One region of the Halomonas sp. MES3-P3E genome, then DNA from elsewhere that is predicted to be linked to it. Evidence: predicted binding sites of a transcription regulator. Region 1 holds the regulator's gene; the other holds the start of a gene.

Region 1 (12,870 bases):
ACCAGCTCGAAAAAAGTCGCCGATATCACCAGCGTTATAGATTCGATTGCCTTTCAAACCAATATCTTGGCCCTCAATGCGTCGGTAGAAGCGGCGCGTGCCGGCGAGCAAGGCCGCGGCTTTGCGGTCGTGGCGGGGGAAGTGCGCAATTTGGCCAGCCGCAGTGCCGATGCTGCCAAAGAGATTAAAACCCTGATTGATGCCTCGGTAACGCAGATCCAACAAGGCTCCACCCTGGTCGAGCAGGCAGGTACCACGATGTCTGATGTCGTCACCGCGGTACGCCGGGTCACCGATATCATGGATGAAATTTCTGCCGCTTCCCAAGAGCAGAGCGACGGCATTGAACAGGTCAGCCAAGCCGTTGGCCAGATGGATCAAGTCACTCAACAAAACGCTGCGCTGGTGCAAGAAGCGTCTGCTGCTGCGGCTTCGTTGGAAGAGCAGGCCAATCGCTTAGAGCAGGCCGTTGCAGTCTTCAAACTGTTGGGTATGCAGGCGGCGGCGCATCAATCGCTACCGTCAGCGACTTCGACCTCTCAGACAATGCCTGCCGCCAGAGCCGACCAGCCAGCCCGTCGGCCTGCCGCGCAGCGCAGTGACCACGAAGAGTGGGAAGAATTTTAAGGAAGCGTTTTAACCCCTGACTGTACTTACCAGTCACCCCATGTGCCATGTATTGACGAGAGGATGACCGATGGCAGATAAGAATATGAGTTTCCTGGTTGTAGATGACTTTCCTACCATGCGTCGGATCGTGCGTAGCCTGCTTAAGGAACTGGGCTTCACCAATGTGGATGAAGCAGAAGATGGTCAAGACGCGCTCAATAAGCTGCGTGCAGGCAACTTTGAATTCGTCGTTTCCGATTGGAATATGCCGAATTTGGATGGTTTAGAGATGCTTAAGGAGATCCGCCAGGATGAGGCCTTGAAGGGACTTCCTGTGTTGATGGTGACCGCTGAAGCAAAAAAAGAAAATATCATTGCGGCCGCTCAGGCGGGCGCTAACGGCTATGTCGTCAAGCCGTTCACTGCCGCTACCCTTGAAGAGAAGCTCAATAAAATCTTCGACAAAATGGGTAAATAAAGCGGCTAGGCCTGCGTGCCTGGTTAACGAGGAGACCACATAATGAGTCAGAATGAGCAGCCCGGTTCTGCCCAGCTGTCTGAAGACGCCGCTGAAGACCTAATTCACCGCATTGGCAAATTAACGCGCATGCTGCGCGAAAATATGCGTGAGCTGGGGCTGGATAAAGAGATTGAGAAAGCGGCAGAAGCCATTCCGGATGCGCGTGACCGCTTGCACTATGTCGCTACCATGACAGAACAGGCAGCAGACCGCTCGCTCAATGCCATTGATCGTGCGCAGCCGCTCCAGGATCAGTTGTCGGACCGTGCCAGCGCCTTGGATAAACGCTGGGCCGAGTGGTTTGAAGCCCCCAAAGAGCTCGATGAGGCCAAAGCGTTGGTCATTGAGACACGGACTTATCTTAGTGACGTGCCCGATATGGCCTCAGCGACCAACAAAGAGTTGATGGAAATTATGATGGCCCAGGACTTCCAAGACCTGACCGGCCAGGTGATTAAGAAGATGATGGACGTGATCCAAGAGATCGAACATCAGCTGGTACAGGTGCTGATCGAAAACGCGCCGGGCGCCCATGCACGAGAAACGATGCAGCGCAAGGTCGAGGATCAGTGGAAAAGCGACAATGCACGGCGTAACGAAGAGCTTTTGAATGGGCCGCAAGTAAGGGACAATGCACCTGATATCGTCACTGGGCAGGATCAAGTCGACGACTTATTGGACGAGCTAGGCTTTTAGAGCACGTGGTTAAACGCCCTGCGGGCAAATAAGAGCGCCATTTAGCCGTCCCTATGGGCGGCTGAATACGTGATAACCTTTGTTTCACCTGGTCGGATGACTTATGGCAGATAACGATAGCGACCAGGAAAAGACCGAAGAAGCCACGCCCAGACGTAAGGAAAAAGCGCGTGAAGAGGGGCAGGTACCTCGCTCCCTCGAGCTAACCACGTTTATGCTCTTATTGGGCGGCGTCATTGGCCTATCGAGCATGGGTAGTATGCTTTATAACCAGTTAGGCATGGTGATGGAGCAGGCGTTCCTATTTGAACGTCGCCAGGCAATGGAAAGCACGCCCATGCTGGTCAACGCGCTTGATCTTGGTCAGCGCACGCTATTGGCCATGATGCCGCTGTTCTTACTATTAACCATCATCGCGTTAATAGCGCCCGGGCTGCTGGGCGGCTGGTTGATATCAGGGAAGTCGATGCAGCCTAAGCTTTCCAAGCTCGATCCGATTAAGGGTGTAAAGCGGATCTTCTCCTCTCAGGCACTGGTGGAATTGGCGAAAGCTATCGCCAAATCGGTGTTGGTAGGCGGTGTTGTCTCGGTGTTTTTGTATTACAACATCGGCAAGTTTATGGCGCTGATGGACCAGCCTATCCAGCAGGCGCTCACCAACGCGCTGCGTATGGCGGCTCAAGCGGCTGGCCTGATGGTGCTGGTGCTTATCGTGGTTATTTTGATCGACGTGCCCTTTCAGCTTTGGAGCAACGCCAAAAAGCTGCGCATGAGCCAAGAAGAAATCAAGCGCGAGCATAAAGAGTCTGAAGGTGACCCACTCTTGAAAGCGCGTATTCGCCAGCAGCAACAGGCCATGGCGCGGGGCCGAATGATGAGTAAAGTGCCCCAGGCCGACGTCATCATTACCAACCCGACCCACTATGCAGTAGCGCTGATGTATCAGGAAGGCAGCATGGGTGCCCCGCGTTTGGTAGCAAAAGGTGCCGATGCGGTGGCCTTGCGTATTCGCGAAATTGGTGAGGAAGCAGGCGTTGCCCGTTTAGAAGCAGCGCCATTAGCGCGCGCACTGTACCATCACGTGGATCTCGATGCGGAGGTTCCCGCCGAACTGTATACTGCGGTCGCTGAAGTAATGGCCTGGGCCTACCGGCTTAAACAAGTCGCACAACAAGGAGGTGACGTGCCCCCAACACCCGATAACCTACCGGTTCCCCCAGAGCTGGAAAACCCCGGGCGTGGCACCGGCGGTAACGAGGCGCAATCATGAAAGGCTTAAACCAGCTAATTGGTCGGCGCGACTGGATGGGTAACGTGCGCATGAAGCTGCTGGTCGGGCCGATGCTCATCCTGATGATTTTGGGCATGATGATTGTGCCCTTGCCTCCCTTTGCGCTCGATTTACTCTTCACCTTCAATATTGCCTTGGCCATTATGGTGTTGATGGTCAGCATGTTTACGCAGAAGCCGCTGGATTTTGCGGCGTTTCCTGCTGTGTTGCTATTCACCACACTGTTGCGTCTTTCGCTTAACGTCGCCTCCACTCGGGTAGTGTTAATGGAGGGCCACCAAGGCGGTGCGTCCGCGGGTAAGGTAATTGAAGCGTTTGGGGCGTTCTTGGTCGGCGGTAACTTCGCGGTGGGCCTGGTGGTCTTCCTGATTCTGGTCATTATCAACTTCATGGTCATTACCAAAGGTGCTGGCCGTATTGCTGAAGTGGGTGCGCGCTTTACGCTGGATGCGATGCCCGGCAAGCAAATGGCCATCGATGCCGACCTTAACGCCGGTTTAATCGGCGAAGAAGACGCCAAAAAGCGCCGTGCAGAAGTCGCCCAAGAGGCTGACTTCTTTGGTTCGATGGACGGTGCAAGTAAGTTTGTCCGCGGTGATGCCATCGCCGGCCTGGTGATTATGGTGGTCAATATCATCGGTGGGCTGCTGATTGGTATGCTGCAGCATGATATGAGCTTTGGCGCTGCTGGCCAGACCTATATGCTGCTGGCGATTGGTGATGGCCTAGTGGCACAAATTCCCGCCCTGGTGATCTCGACCGCAGCGGGTGTCACGGTATCGCGGGTGAGCACCGACACGAACGAGGATATTGGCCAGCAAATGCTGAGCCAGCTGTTCGTTAACCCCCAGGTACTGATCTTAGCCGCCGTGGTCATGGGCTTGCTAGGCATGGTGCCCGGCATGCCCAATTTTGTCTTTCTCTTCTTCACCGCGCTGCTGGGTGGTTTAGCGTGGCTGTTGTCGCGCCAAAAAGAGAAGGCCTTGGTTAAAGAGGAAATTGACGCAGCCCCCGTGCCTGTACAAGAGACCCCGGAAGCAAGCTGGGAAGATGTGCAGCTGGTCGATACTCTTGGCCTGGAAGTGGGCCATCGCTTAATACCGCTGGTGGACTCGCGCCAAAAAGGTGAGCTGCTTGGGCGCATTAAAAGTGTGCGCAAAAAGTTTGCTCAAGAAGTGGGCTTTTTGCCGCCGGTCGTGCATATCCGCGATAATTTAGAGCTGCCGCCCAACGCCTATGTGCTTTCGATGAAAGGCGCTGAAATCGGCCGCGCCGAAGCGCAGCCGGGTAAATGGCTGGCGATTAACCCAGGCCAGGTCTCAGGCGAATTGCAGGGCACTCATACCCAAGACCCAGCCTTTGGTTTGCCCGCTGTGTGGATTGAAAGCGGCCAGCGTGAGCACGCTCAGGTATATGGCTACACCGTGGTTGATGCCAGCACCGTGATTGCGACCCACTTGAACCACCTGCTGCACCGCCACTCACCTGAAATGTTAGGCCGCCAAGAAGTGCAGAAGCTGCTGGATAAAATGGGCGATGATCAAAAAGCCCTGGTCGAAGAAGTCATTCCAAAAGCGATTTCGTTGACGGTATTGCAGCGTATTTTACAAAACCTGCTCGATGAAGACGTGTCCATCCGTGATATGCGCACCATTTTGGATACCCTGGCGGAGTACGCCACCCAGCAAAAAGACCCCAACGAGCTGACCGCGCTAGTCCGTGTGTCCTTGGGGCGTGCCATTGTTCAGCAGTGGTTTGCCGGCCAAGAGACGCTCAATGTGATGGGGCTGGATGCTCAGTTGGAACAAGTGCTGGTACAGGCGATGAATGGCAACGGTGCCATGGAACCTGGCCTGGCCGAGACACTGATGACCCAGGCGCAGCAGGCGCTAGAGCGTCACGAAAGCTCAGGCGAGCCGCCGGTGCTGGTCGTGCAGCATTCGTTGCGGGCAGTGCTTTCGCGCTTTTTACGCCGTCGCCTACGGCATATGTCGGTGTTGTCGCAAGCCGAGATTCCCGATGACCGTACATTAAGGGTCACCACCCTAGTCGGCGGGCGTTCGTAGCCACCTGCCGTGATAGGCTAGCGTTGACCATTTTCAGCATAGGCAAAGGGTAAGTCATGAGCGTTAGACGTTTCGTGGGAGCCAACAGTCGTGATGTGATGCGCCAAGTGCGCGAAGCGCTCGGTGAAGATGCCCTGATTGTGGCTAATCGGCGCACCGAAGGGGGCGTTGAGATTCTGGCCATGGCGGATGAAGCTATTGACCATTTTGAGCCTTCGCCAGAGTCACTTCCTCCAGAGCCGTCGTCTTCAGGGGCATCGTCCCCAGGGCTATCGTCTCCAGAACCATCGCCAGCGCCGCCAATGCAAGACTCCATGCAGGCAATGAGCGAGCGGTTATTGCGTGAGATGCAGGATATGCGTGAGCTGCTGGCAAGCAGCGCACCCGCAAAAGCGGCTGCCTACCAGCCGCCGCTAGCAACGGGAACGGCCGCCCGCCTGCGCCAACTGCTATGGAACGTTGGTTTTAGCAGCGAGCTTGCCGATGAGCTACTGACAGGGCTTCCCGAACCGCTTGCCGCGTTAAATGCCGACAGCGAAGCGCCCCTGCAGTGGCTGCGACAGCAGCTGATCGAACGCCTTTGTGTGTTGAGCGATGAAGCCAGCTTTTTCGACCAAACCGGTATCGTTGCGTTGGTGGGCCCCACGGGGGTAGGCAAAACCACCACCACGGCTAAATTGGCCGCGCGTTTTGTGATGCGCCACGGTACCCGCCCCGTTGCCTTGGTGACTACCGATAGCTTTCGTATTGGTGCCCACGAGCAGCTACGCATCTATGCGCGTTTGCTGGACACGCCCATGTACGCGCTGGATGCCGAGCAACCCATCGACGATTTACTGGGCCGCTTGCAGGGCAAGCAGTGGGTGATTATCGACACCGTAGGCATGAGCCAGCGTGACCAGCGGGTGATTGAGCAGATTGCCCACCTGCAAGGGGGACGCTCGCGAGTGCGCCTGGTGCTACTGCTCAATGCCGCCAGCCAGCCGGAAACCCTCGAAGAGGTCGTGCTGCGTTATCGTCAGGCTGCCCGTGCGGCGGGGGCAGAGTTAGACGATTGTATTATTACTAAACAGGATGAAGCGGGGCGCCTCGCGCCGGTGCTCGACATTGTGATGCGCCACGGGATGCGTGTGCTGTTTGGTTCAAATGGTCAGCAGGTGCCTGAAGATATGGCCATTGCTTCCCCTGAAGCACTCGTGGATCAAGCGCTAAGTACGGCAACGCCGCAGCGCGAACAGGTACAAAGCGCTGACGCCCCCATGGGGATGCCGCGCTGGTCGCGGGATGTACTCGGGCAAGGGCGCCGCTTGTCGTCGCTACTGGCGCGGCTGCGCCAACGCGTGACGGGATTTACGGAATTAGAAGCGATCTGGGATTTAGCGTCACTCCCAAGCCGACTGCAGGAAGAGCGTTTGGACGCATTGCTCGCCCACTATCCCGCCGTGAATACGACGTTGGGTATGGCGTGGTCAGCTCGGCGGAATGAGCGCGGCTGCGACTGGGCAATGCCCGATATTGGCCTGGACACAGAGGGCGCTTGGCTGGCGCTACCCTGGTTACAGCATCGCCATGCTGCTGGGTGGCAGCCGCGCTTAGCCGCGCTGACGGAATCAAGCGGCGTCGCGGTGCATTTATTGCCGCGCTTACCCGAGCCTGATGCGTTGGCGTGGTTGGAAGCCGAGCATTTGACCTGGGTCAGCCAAGTATCCCCTAGTCATCGGGTACGCTTTCACCACGAGCGCCAGTCCATTCGTCAGCTGTTTAATGACAGCGTGCTGACGCACCAAGTGGGCGTTCGTTTTCGTGGTCAATCCGTGCAGCTGTGGACCGCCTACGCCGAAGTAGAGGATGCGACGGGTTATGCCCTGCTTGCTTGGTACGGTGAAGTGCGTGATCCGGAAAGCGCCAAAGTGGTAGCGCGCCGCTACTGGCTTACCCCTGCTCGGCTGGGAGCCGAGGTGCTCTCGCTACTGTTAACACAACTTCAAAGCGATGGCTTAGCGGCATTAACACGCCGCGCTTGGCAGCAGTTAAAAGAGGCCGACAGCGGCGATGTTAATGCCGAAGTGCGCCTACTCATGGCCAGCGGCTTGGCATCCGTTGCCGGGCATCTTGATGTTGCCGATGATGAAGAGGCGCAAACGCTGCGCGGCGACCTGCTCAATTTATTAGGCACGAGCCGTCGGCGTCGCGATACTGGCATGCTTGATGCGCTGGTTTACGCGTTTATGGCCCGCGATGCGATTCGCCAAATGGGCAGTGTCAGCCGAGAGGGTGTGACGTGAGCGATCAAGATCAAGCTTCAGGGCTGCGTAAGTGGGCGAATCTGCAGCGCCAGCAGCAGGCGGAAGGGGCGGTTGATGTCGCGGCGGCCGAGCATGTGCCAGAACCAGAACAGAGCCCATCGTTATTAACGCCTACGGCTGCAGCAGTAGAAGCAGAAGCGCCTGAGGCGATAGCGCCACCCAGACCCAAAATTCCGCTTATAGTGGTTGGGCTGCCCGGTAGCGGTGCCTCTCAGGTAAACAAAGTCAAAGCACGTCTGGGGCAGTGGTCCACGTTAGGTCGAAGCTGGGCCGGTGACCCTGAAGACTGGGATGTGCATATCGTGGCGGCAGATACTGCTGACCTTGCTCAGTTACGCGCTCAGTACAGCCGTTGGGCACTATGGATCAATAGCGATGCCGATGCCTTTGCTGCCATGTACAGCACCTTGCGCCAGCTACAGGAACACGGTGGGCCGCGTCGTTTGCTAGCGCTTCATGAACCGCATTTGCCGCGCCAGGGATTGCTCGACAACTTGCGTGGTGCCGCCGAATACTACTTAAATATGGAACTACTGGTACTTGCACGATGAGCATACTCCGCCAAGGTGACTAAGCATGCTAAGCTTGCAATTAAGAAGGGCGCTGCCGCTGGTGGCGCTACTGCTAACAGGGTGGTTACTGGCAGGATTAACGGCGAGTGCCCAGGCCGCTACCGGCAGTTGGAGCACCCAGGTTCCTGGGCTGATGGTGGCGATGAGTGATCGGGCAAGCGCTAGCCAAAACGTTTCTCCGCCCGCTGCGGCGAATCTTCGGACAAAGCAGCTTGAGCGTATTCAGTGGCAGTTCAGCCATCCTCCCGGTGCGCTGTTAAACGCTTGGTTGTGCCATCCTGAGCAGTGCGTTGCGTTAACCGGCATGCGCGGGTCCACTACCGCATTGGCAGGACGGACGGCAGGTGTGCCATTGCATTTTCGTTTCGCCTTACGCCCAGGCCAACGGCCGGTTCGAGTGCAGGGGCTGCAAATGATTGTGAACTATCAGTGAAGGCTGTATAGCCGCGAGGCGAAAGGATGTACACAGCACAAGGTAGGATCAAACAGAGTGAGCTGTTGACGCAATATATGCCACTGGTACGACGTCAGGCCTTGACGCTTCAGGTCCGCTTACCAGCCAGCATTGAGCTCGATGACCTTATTCAAGCAGGGATGGTAGGGCTGCTGGAAGCGCTCGGTCGCTTTGATGCTACCCAAGGTGCGACCTTTGCGACCTTTGCCAGCCAACGAATTCGCGGTGCGATGATGGATGAATTGCGCACCCGCGATTGGCTGCCCCGCAGTGTGCGTCGTTCAGCGCGCGCAGTAGACAATGCCGTTCGCCAGTTAGAACAACAGCTGGGGCGAGCACCGGAAGAGAACGAAATCGCCCACCATCTTGAAATGCCGTTGAGTGAATACCAGCAGCTCCTCAATGACACCAACAGTGGCCAATTGCTGCCGTTTGAAGAGCTGGTGGCCGATGGCGGCGAGCCGGTCAGTAATGAACTGAGCAACTCACCGTTCGAGCAGTTGCTTGATGGCCAGCAGCGGCAAACGCTGATTGATGCGATTGACGCACTGCCAGAGCGTGAAAAACTGCTCATGGCACTGTATTACCAGGAAGAACTCAACCTCAAGGAAGTAGGGGCTGTGTTGGGCGTAACGGAATCACGCGTTTCTCAACTACACAGTCAGGCCGTCAGCCGTTTACGTGCGCGTTTACACGACTCGGCATAACACCTCTTTTTTACTCACTTGTGACCGGCAAGGAGCCGTGGATGAATCCTTCGACGCTGATAGGTATATTTGCCAGCATATTGCTGCTGGTCAGTGTACTGTTTTTGACCGCAGAGTCCCCTTCAAGCTTTATCAATTTGCCGGGCCTGGCCATTGTGGTGACTGGTACGTTGGCGGCTACCTTTATCAGCTATCCGCTGAGAGAAGTGCTCCGTGTGGTGCGGTTGGTGGGCCTAGTATTCCGGCGCGAAAACACCTATATGCGTGACGATATCCGGGAACTGGTCGATATGTCACGACTGTGGTTTAAAGGCGATGTGCGGGCGGTTGAGCGCGAGCTAGAGCATACCCGCAATCCGTTTTTACGCACCGGCATTCAACTGGTGATCGCCAACACCAAAGAGGACGAAATTTTTGACATGCTGCGCTGGCGCATTGCCCGCCTGAAAGCGCGTGAACAGGCTGAAGCACAAATATTTCGCACCATGGCTACCTATGCGCCTGCATTTGGCATGATCGGCACCCTGGTGGGGCTGGTGAACATGCTGGAAGTCATGGATGCTGGCGACCTGCAGGTCATTGGCCCACGCATGGCGGTGGCACTGCTGACCACCTTCTACGGCATTTTACTCGCCAATTTGGTGTTTAAGCCGATTGCAGTGAAGCTAGAGCGCCGGACCGAAGAGCGCTTGATTACCATGAACATGGTTTTGGAAGGCATCTCACTGATCACTAAGCGCCGTCTGCCCTCGTTCATTGAAGAGACCCTTAACTCGTTTGTGGCCAATTACCACGATGAAATTCGTGATAACAGCGTCAAACCAAGACCAGACTCCTCGGTTAGTTCGGCGGCGAAGGGATAGTTATCATGTTAGACCGTGATACCCGTCACGCCCTGGAAATACCGGTCTCGCCTGGGGAGGGCGAAGAGGGATGGCTAACCAGCTATCTTGATGTGCTGACGCTGCTCATCACGCTATTTGTCCTCTTGCTTTCACTGACGCCACCGGGGGGTGGTGAAGCGGCGGATACGGCTTTTATGCGCTCGGCTAGCGCTGTATCATCGCTGCCGCTAGCGTCACTTGCCACAGGTATACAGCCCCGCCACCAAGGGCTGCAGCCGCAGTTTTCCGGGCTCAATATTCCTGGAGTGAGCGTGTCGCAAGGGCGTGAAGGGGTCACACTGCGTATTGATAACAGCCTATTATTTTCCAGTGGCCAAGCAGTGTTGACGCCTCAAGGGCGCGGCGTGGTTGAAAGCCTTATCGATGTATTAGCCAGTTTTGACGGGCAGATTTCGGTGGAAGGTCATACCGATAGCGTACCCATTTCGACAGCGCGCTTTCCCTCTAATTGGGAGCTTTCATCCGCGCGGGCTATTGCCGTCGTGCGTCATTTAGAGCGCCAAGGGTTCAATATTTCTCATATGCGGGCCGTCGGCTATGCTGACACCCAACCCATGGAAACGAACGCAACCGCGGATGGCCGAGCGGCCAACCGGCGCGTAGAGCTGTTGTTGAGGCAGCAGGTCGAAGGGTGAATAGATTCTTGAGGCCACGCCTGTGTCCATGTACCGCCCGCTATTACAGTCGTTTGGTGCCCTGCTGGTTTTAGATGCCGATTGTCGGCGTATCCAAGCTACCAGCACAAATTTAACCCGCTTAACCGGCATTGAGTGCCCTGAAAACGGGGAGTTAAGTCTTGCCTGCGTGTTGGGCAAACGCCTTAGCCAGCGGGTACGCCGTGAGCTTCAGGGGCAGCAACGCTTGCCTGGGCCATTGGCGTTTATTCGCCCTAAGCACAGTAGCGTACGTTTTCAACTGCATGCTTACCGAGAGGATGAGCAAGTTATTGTTGAAATTGAGCCTCTCAATCCCCTCGGCAAGCGGCGTCTACTGGGGACGGTGAACGAACGGTTGATGCACTTGGCTGAAGCGACTCATCAAGAGGAGCTACTCGACTCCTTGGTACATGCTATACAACAGCTCACCGGCTATGATCGTGTCAGCGTGTGCCATTTCGATAGTGATTGGCATGGCTTAATGGTTGCCGAAGCGCAGGGAGAGCATTTGCCTCCGCTACTGGGCCAGCGCTTTCCCGCTAGTGACTTTCCTAGCACGTTGCGACTGAGCTATGAAAATCACCCTGTGCGGTTGATTGAAGACGTTAATGCTCCGCCTGAAACGCTGATGCCCGCTTGTTCCGCCACACGCTTAAGCGGCAGTTTTTTACGTGCCCCGGCTCCAGAAAGGCAGCGCTACCTAAAGCGCATGGGGGTGCGTGGTTCGCTGAGTTTAGCCATGCAAGGAGATACTGGCCTGTGGGGCTTGGTGTTTTGCCACTCGGCAAGCCCGCATTCAGTTGAGCCATCGGTACGCGATGCCGTACGCACCTTAGTGCAAATGGCCACGCAGCGCATGCTGTTACTGCGGGCGCGTCAAGAAGCGCGCTACTTACAGCGCGTACAGGATAGCTTGATATTGAGTGCACGAGCGCCCAGTGAGCCGCAGAGCCCCCAGCAGCTACTCCATGAGCAGGCGGCTACCTGGATGAAGCTGTTTCGCGCCCATGGCATCGTGCTTTGGGTGAATGGGGGCGCTTATCAAGCGGGCGTGACGCCTGCCCCGGAAGCTATAAGTCAGTTTGTGTTACGCCTCGAAAGAGCCCACGTACATAGCGGACCTTGGTGCACACGTGAGCTGGCCAAAGAGCCGTTAACCTGCTCGTTAGCCATGCCCGACCAGTGCGGCGCCTTGGCCGTCCCGCTACCGATGAACTCTACCCAGCGCGCATGGTTAATTTTCTTTCGCCCTGAGCAGGTAGAAACATTGTATTGGGCGATGCAGCCTTCGACTAGCCCTCAGCCAGCGTCGATAGTGACCCCGTCGGTTGCTTGGCATGAAGAGGTGGTGGGCAAAAGCGAAGCATGGCAGCGGGTAGAGCGCCTAGCGGCGGTCGATTTAGGTGAAGACCTGACGTTGGCGATTTCAGCCTATGAAATTAGCTCACTGAACATGCATTTGGAGCGAGAGCGGGAAGCCCTTGCCGAGGCAAATCAGCGGCTTGAGCAGCTAGCGCATTTCGATCCCTTAACCAAGGTGTGGAACCGTTACCGCATCGAGGAAGCGATCAATGCAGAGCTAGTGGCGGCCAAGCGCTACGCGGCTGCCTTTGCCCTGCTGCTATTTGATGTCGATAACTTCAAACAGATCAACGATGCCCACGGCCATAACGTTGGTGATGATGTGCTGGTGGCCTTGGCGCGCCTGGTGGAGAGTTCGTTGCGGGGCTGTGACCACTTAGGCCGCTGGGGGGGCGAGGAGTTTATTGTGCTGGCCACTCATTCAGACGTTGATGCCGCTATTGGTTTAGCCGAGCGCCTGCGCTCGCTGGTAGCAGAGCTACGCATTGCGGGCCTTGAGCAAACGATCACGGTGAGTATCGGCGTTGCCGTTTGGCAGTCGGGCGACAGCTGTAAAACCATCATTTCCCGGGCAGACGATGCGATGTACCGCGCTAAGCATGGCGGACGTAATCGCGTTGAAATGGCGCCTGAGCCTGTGATGCCGATCTAATCATTCACACCTTAATGGGTTCCGCTACCTTCACACTGGGTGAGCATCCGGTTAATCGCCGCGTCGGCGCCTTG
Region 2 (5,652 bases), on a different contig from region 1:
TTCACGCCGCTATTAGCGAGGTGCTTGAACAGCGCGGCGTCTCTCACGCCTTTGACGTTTGCTCCAACCCGGAGTTTATGAAAGAAGGGGCGGCGATTGAAGATTTTACCCGTGGCGCACGCATTATTGTCGGCACGGAAAGCGAGCGGGTGAAAGCGCGGATGCAAGAGTGCTACGCCCCCTACAATCGCAACCACGAAAAACTGATGTTTATGAGCGTGCGGGCCGCCGAGCTGACCAAATACGCCGCCAACGCCATGCTCGCGACCAAAATCAGCTTTATGAACGAGATCGCCAACCTTGCAGAACGGCTGGAAGTGGATGTCGAAGACGTGCGCCGAGGCATTGGCAGCGACCCACGCATTGGCTACCACTTTATCTACCCAGGCTGTGGCTACGGCGGCTCCTGCTTCCCCAAAGATGTTCAGGCGTTAGAGCGTGCCGCGCGCCAGTTAGGCTATACGCCGGAACTGCTTAGCGCCGTCGAAGCGGTTAATTTGCGCCAAAAGCAGACCCTATTCACAAAACTGCAAGATAACTTAGGCAATCTAAGTGGCAAGACCATCGCGGTGTGGGGGTTGGCGTTTAAACCCAACACCGATGATATGCGCGAAGCCCCAAGCCGCACCTTGATGGAAGCACTCTGGCAAGCGGGCGCGAAGGTGCAAGCGTTTGACCCAGAAGCAATGGCGGAATGCCGCCGCATTTATGGCGAGCGGGATGACCTGATGCTGGCGGGCGACCGGATTCAAGCCGTGAAAGGCGCCGATGCCCTGGTGATTTGCACCGAATGGAAAGAGTTTCGCAGTGTCGACTTCACCTGGCTAGCTGAGCAGCTAGCCGACAACGTCGTTATCGATGGGCGAAATTTGTACACGCCCGAAGCCGTGGAAGAGGCAGGGCTGCGTTACATTGGGGTAGGGCGCAGAAGCCGTGGCTAGGCGGATAAATTTAAATTAAGAAGATGTGCTTTACCTTCGGTTACTTTTTGACACGCAGTAAAGGCGACAAATCCTTAAGTTAGTTGTTAAATAGCCGAAGGTTTAATTAGTAAATTGATAGATTTTCAGACACGACAGGCGTTGCGCGATAAGTTTTGCACGAGAGATTCTGCACGATAAGTTTTGCAAGACAGGTTTCTGCAGTGGCAGCGCAAGCATAAACGTCACGACGTTATAAAAAAGGACGGTACAGCATGGCTTCCATTTCATCACTCGGTATTGGCTCAGGCCTCGACCTCAACGGTTTATTAGATCAATTGAAAGAGGCCGAGGAAGAGAAGCTGGTGCCGATTATTGAGCAGCAGGAAACTCAGAAGGCTAAAATTTCCGCCTACGGCCAGCTGCAAAGCGCGCTTTCAGCGTTTCAAGATTCCGCTGATGCGCTCAATGACAGCGCACTTTACGAGAGCCTTTCGACCAACGTGGGTGGAGAAGCGATCACCGCTACCGCCGATGCAGAAGCGCAGCCGGGCAGCTACAACGTAAGCGTTGATAAATTAGCGACCGCTGGAACACTGGCCACGGGCCGTGTTGATGCACCGGATGTTCAGCTTGTCGATACTGATACGACTTTAACATTAAATTTCACAGGCCAAGATCAAGGCAGCGTTGATATCAGCGTTACGCAGGGCGATAGCCTGGAAGACATCCGTGATGCCATTAACGCTAGGGAAGATAGCGGTGTTTCTGCGTCAGTGATCAACGATGGCGAAGGTTACCGTTTGGCTCTGAGTTCGTCAGAAACCGGTACTGAAGCGTCGATTGCAAGCAGCAATTTCAATGATGTTATCAATGTTACCCCCACGGATGTTGAAATCACCCAGGGCGGGCAAGATGCCGCGCTAAACGTTAATGGCATCGCGATCACCAGCCCTACTAACCAGGTTGAAGGCGCTATTCAGGGCGTAACGCTGAACCTTCAAGAAGAAGGCGAGAGCACGGTTAAAATAGAGCAGGACACACTCGCCGTACGCGAAGCCGTGACTAGCTTTGTGGATGCCTATAATGACCTAAAAGGCACCATGGGTGAGTTAACCAGTTTTGACGCTGAAACCGGTGCGGCAGGCGAATTGCTAGGCGATAGCGCCGTACGTACCGTTGAATCACGCATGCGCAGTGTGCTCAGTGGTGCTGTGGAAGGTGAGTTTTCAATGCTCAGTGATATCGGCATTTCACTGCAGACAGATGGCACGTTAGAAATCGATTCTGACGAACTTGATAACGCTATTTCCAGTAACCAAGATGCGCTATCAGCCTTTTTTGTAGGTAGTTCAGATGAAACCGGTATGGCGGGGCAGGTTAATACGATGGTTGAGCAATTGCTCAGCACCAATGGGACTGTTACTGGGGCGATAACGGGGGCGGAAAATCGCTCAGAATCGCTCGTTGAACGTTACACCCGCACGGAGCAATCCATTGATCAAACCATCTCGCGTTATCGCTCGCAATTTGGCCAATTAGATGGAATTATTGCGCAAATGAACCAAACGAGCAGCTACCTCACTCAGCAGTTCGATGCCTTAGACGCCCAGCTAGGTCGTGATTGATATTGACCGCTAGAAATTGACGTTTCCGACGCCTGCGTAAGCAGGCGTTTTTGTTGATAAAAACAAAATAGCCCAGCTAGCGGAAGAAAAAGCGCTAAAGTTGCCCTCTGTTCAGTCGATAAGCTAATTATCAAACTTTCTAGCGCAAACGATGCGCGTAATGTATTTGGTTTAGCCTTTTCACTGAGGAACATCCAGTATGGCGACAATAACCTCCCTTGGCGTTGGTTCGGGTCTTGACCTGACCGGCCTGTTGGATCAACTACAGGATGCGGAGCGTGGCAAGCTCGCCCCCATCACGCTGCAAAAAGAGCAACAGCAAGCCAAAATTTCAGCCTACGGCCAACTGCAAACTTCGCTCGATGCGTTTCAAGATGCAGTAGCCAAAATCAATGACCCAAAGCTCTATCAAAGCCTTTCCGCTAATGTTCGTGGTGATAGTATTACCGCCACGACCACAGCGAGTGCGCTACCGGGTAGTTACCGGGTAGAGGTTAGTCAGTTAGCGACCTCGGGCACGCTCGCCTCCGCGCGTGTCGATACAAAGGATCAACCGCTCGACCTGCAAGGTGCCACCGCGCTCAAACTCACGTTTGGCAATGGCGATTCGGTAGATATTGCTGTCGCAGCAGACAGTACGCTAAGTGAGATTCGTGATTCGATTAACGCCAACAAAGAATCAGGCGTTAACGCGACTATTATCAACGATGGCGAAGGCTACCGGCTGGCGCTAAGTTCCAAAGCTACCGGTGTCGACGCCTCTATTGACAGTTTTAGCTTTGTAGATGCTGCAGTAACCGGCCCATTCGGTGAAGCGACAGAAGCTGGGGCCAAGCAACAAGGGCAGGATGCGGCGTTAACCGTTAATGGCATTACGATTAGCAGCGCCAAGAACCAGATTGAAGGCGCTATTCAAGGCGTGACGCTCAACCTTGCTGAACTCAGTATTGCAGAAGGCGAAACTGCTTCTAGCACGGTTAATATTGAGCGTGACACGCTAAAACAACGCGAAGCGATTAACGGTTTTGTAAAAGCGTTTAACGAGTTAAAAGGCACCATTGGCACGCTGACAGCGTTTGACAGCGAGAGTGGCAGTGCAGCGGAGCTATTAGGCGACAGCACAGTGCGTACCATTGAGTCCCGCCTACGTAGCGTATTAACAGGGGGTGTGGAAGGAGGCGAGTTATCCACTTTGAGCCAATTAGGGATTACGCTGCAGCGCGACGGCACGTTAGAAGCAGATGACGACAAGCTAAGCGATTTGGTAGCCAATAATCCACAGGCGCTCAGTGACTTTTTTGCCGGTGACGAAGATGCGGGCGGCCTAGCGGGCAAGCTCGAAGCATCCATTGGGCAAATGCTGGGTGATAGCGGTGTGCTGAAGGGCGCGATCACAGGTGCGGAAAATCAAGTAAAAAGCCTGGATACTCGCTATGAGCGCATGGAAAAAAGTATCGAAAGTACGATCTCTCGTTACCGTAGCCAGTTCAGCCAGCTCGATGTAATGATCGCGCAAATGAACAGTACAAGCTCGTACCTCACACAGCAGTTCGATGCGCTGGATGCACAGCTGGGGCGCGATTAATAGCAGTCATTAGAGCGGCCTAACGGCCGTTTCTAACACAGCAAAGTAGTTTTATCATTGCGTGCGCCTTGCTACACACCTTGCAAAGATGCCCAGTAAAATACTGTCATGCTAAGATAAGTGAGACCCGAAAGGAGGGCGCATGGCGAATCACTACGATACTGGCTATAAAGAGCTCTTCAGCTACCCCGAGTTTGTCCAGCAACTGATAGAAGGTTTTGCACCGCTAGAAATCGCCGAATTAATGGATTTCAGTACATTGCAGCTACACAGCGGGAATTACATTACCCCGCTGTTTGAAGAAAAATTTGAAGACCTGGTATGGTCCGTGCAGGTAAATTGGCAAGGGGTTACCCAAGAAGTCTACCTTTACCTACTGCTAGAGTTTCAATCCACCGTAGACCGCACTATGCCCATTCGGCTTATGCACTATGTGGCCTGCTTTTATGATCATCTGTTAAAAACGAAAGCCACCACACCAAGTAAAGGCTTGCCGCCTATTTTTCCTATTGTGTTGTATAACGGTACTGAGCGCTGGACGGCTAAGCACGATGTATATGAGATGGTGCAGCCGGAACCGCCCGCTTTCTTGCAACCCTACCAACCGCATCTACGCTATTATTTAATTGATGAAGGCGCTTATAGTGGTGAGGAACTGGCGCAGCGTCATAGTGCTCTAAGTGGTGTGTTTGAAATAGAAAAGGCCTCGGTAGACCACACTTCGCTACAGCAAGCCGTGGATAGGATCGTCGGCATCATCCAAAATGATGCTAATAAAGAGCGGATCGATAAGATTCTAACCCGCTGGCTAAAGCGCCACCTGCAACAGCTGAATGCCGGTATCAACCTGGATCAGTTACATAGCTTAGTGGAGGACAAAGACATGCTGGCAGAAAATTTAGAAAACTGGCGTCAAAAAGAGCGGCAGGAAGGTCGGCAGGAAGGCCGCAATGAAGGCCGTCAAGAGGGTCGCCAAGAAGCTGAACTGCGTGCGCTAGAAAGCAAACGTCATGCGGTGCGTAAACTTATCGCCTTGACCGAAATGAATGACCAGCTGATCGCAGAAATTGAAGAACTACCCGTTGAGGAAGTAGAAAAGCTACGTGCTGAAACCCAACACTGAGTGGGAACAGCGCTGTCTATGTTATCGCGAACGCAGCGATCTCAGCCTTACCCAGCCGCCGCTTGAGATTGCCGTGTCGCTGCGTTTTTTGCACAGGCATTCAGCGCAGTAGGGATTCGGGGGAGTTTAGTACTTCTTGTGTCATGGTCAGAAAGGCAGTAGCAAAGCAAGCTGCGTTAATACTGCCGGTAAGGTAGTTCGCCCGACTATAGTTTACTTACCCTCTTGTTACATGGCTGCCAGCGCATCTTCCGTAATGGGGTTGCGTTTAGCATCAAGGATTTGGCCACCCAACGCCGCAACTTCACGAGTAAAGGTGATTAAGTCATCTGGGTTACGTGAAACTTTGCGTGCATTCAAAAAGCGGATCAAGATCGAAACTCCCTGCACCGGCGT

The links. The regulator FliA, encoded in region 1, starts transcription of late flagellar genes. The targets are predictions, from matches to a motif close to CTAAAGTTNNNNNNNNNNCNGCCGATA.
Region 2: the regulator FliA is predicted to act here: its motif matches at 2,643-2,669, upstream of fliD (flagellar filament capping protein FliD).

The regions. Positions count from the first base shown of each region.
Region 1 covers NZ_PJBT01000019.1:3,851-16,720, reverse strand. Annotated here, with positions in the region: gene CXF87_RS05630 (methyl-accepting chemotaxis protein) at 1-627, shown strand, start outside; gene cheY (chemotaxis response regulator CheY) at 698-1,087, shown strand; gene cheZ (protein phosphatase CheZ) at 1,130-1,825, shown strand; gene flhB (flagellar biosynthesis protein FlhB) at 1,929-3,095, shown strand; gene flhA (flagellar biosynthesis protein FlhA) at 3,092-5,182, shown strand; gene flhF (flagellar biosynthesis protein FlhF) at 5,239-7,467, shown strand; gene CXF87_RS05600 (hypothetical protein) at 7,464-8,039, shown strand; gene CXF87_RS05595 (flagellar protein FlhE) at 8,065-8,493, shown strand; gene CXF87_RS05590 (RNA polymerase sigma factor FliA) at 8,520-9,221, shown strand; gene CXF87_RS05585 (motility protein A) at 9,263-10,084, shown strand; gene CXF87_RS05580 (OmpA/MotB family protein) at 10,090-10,761, shown strand; gene CXF87_RS05575 (sensor domain-containing diguanylate cyclase) at 10,790-12,796, shown strand; gene CXF87_RS05570 (hypothetical protein) at 12,808-12,870, opposite strand, start outside.
Region 2 covers NZ_PJBT01000028.1:4,281-9,932, reverse strand. Annotated here, with positions in the region: gene CXF87_RS09160 (UDP-glucose dehydrogenase family protein) at 1-941, shown strand, start outside; gene fliD (flagellar filament capping protein FliD) at 1,196-2,548, shown strand; gene fliD (flagellar filament capping protein FliD) at 2,748-4,133, shown strand; gene CXF87_RS09145 (Rpn family recombination-promoting nuclease/putative transposase) at 4,276-5,256, shown strand; gene CXF87_RS09140 (cell division protein ZipA C-terminal FtsZ-binding domain-containing protein) at 5,485-5,652, opposite strand, start outside.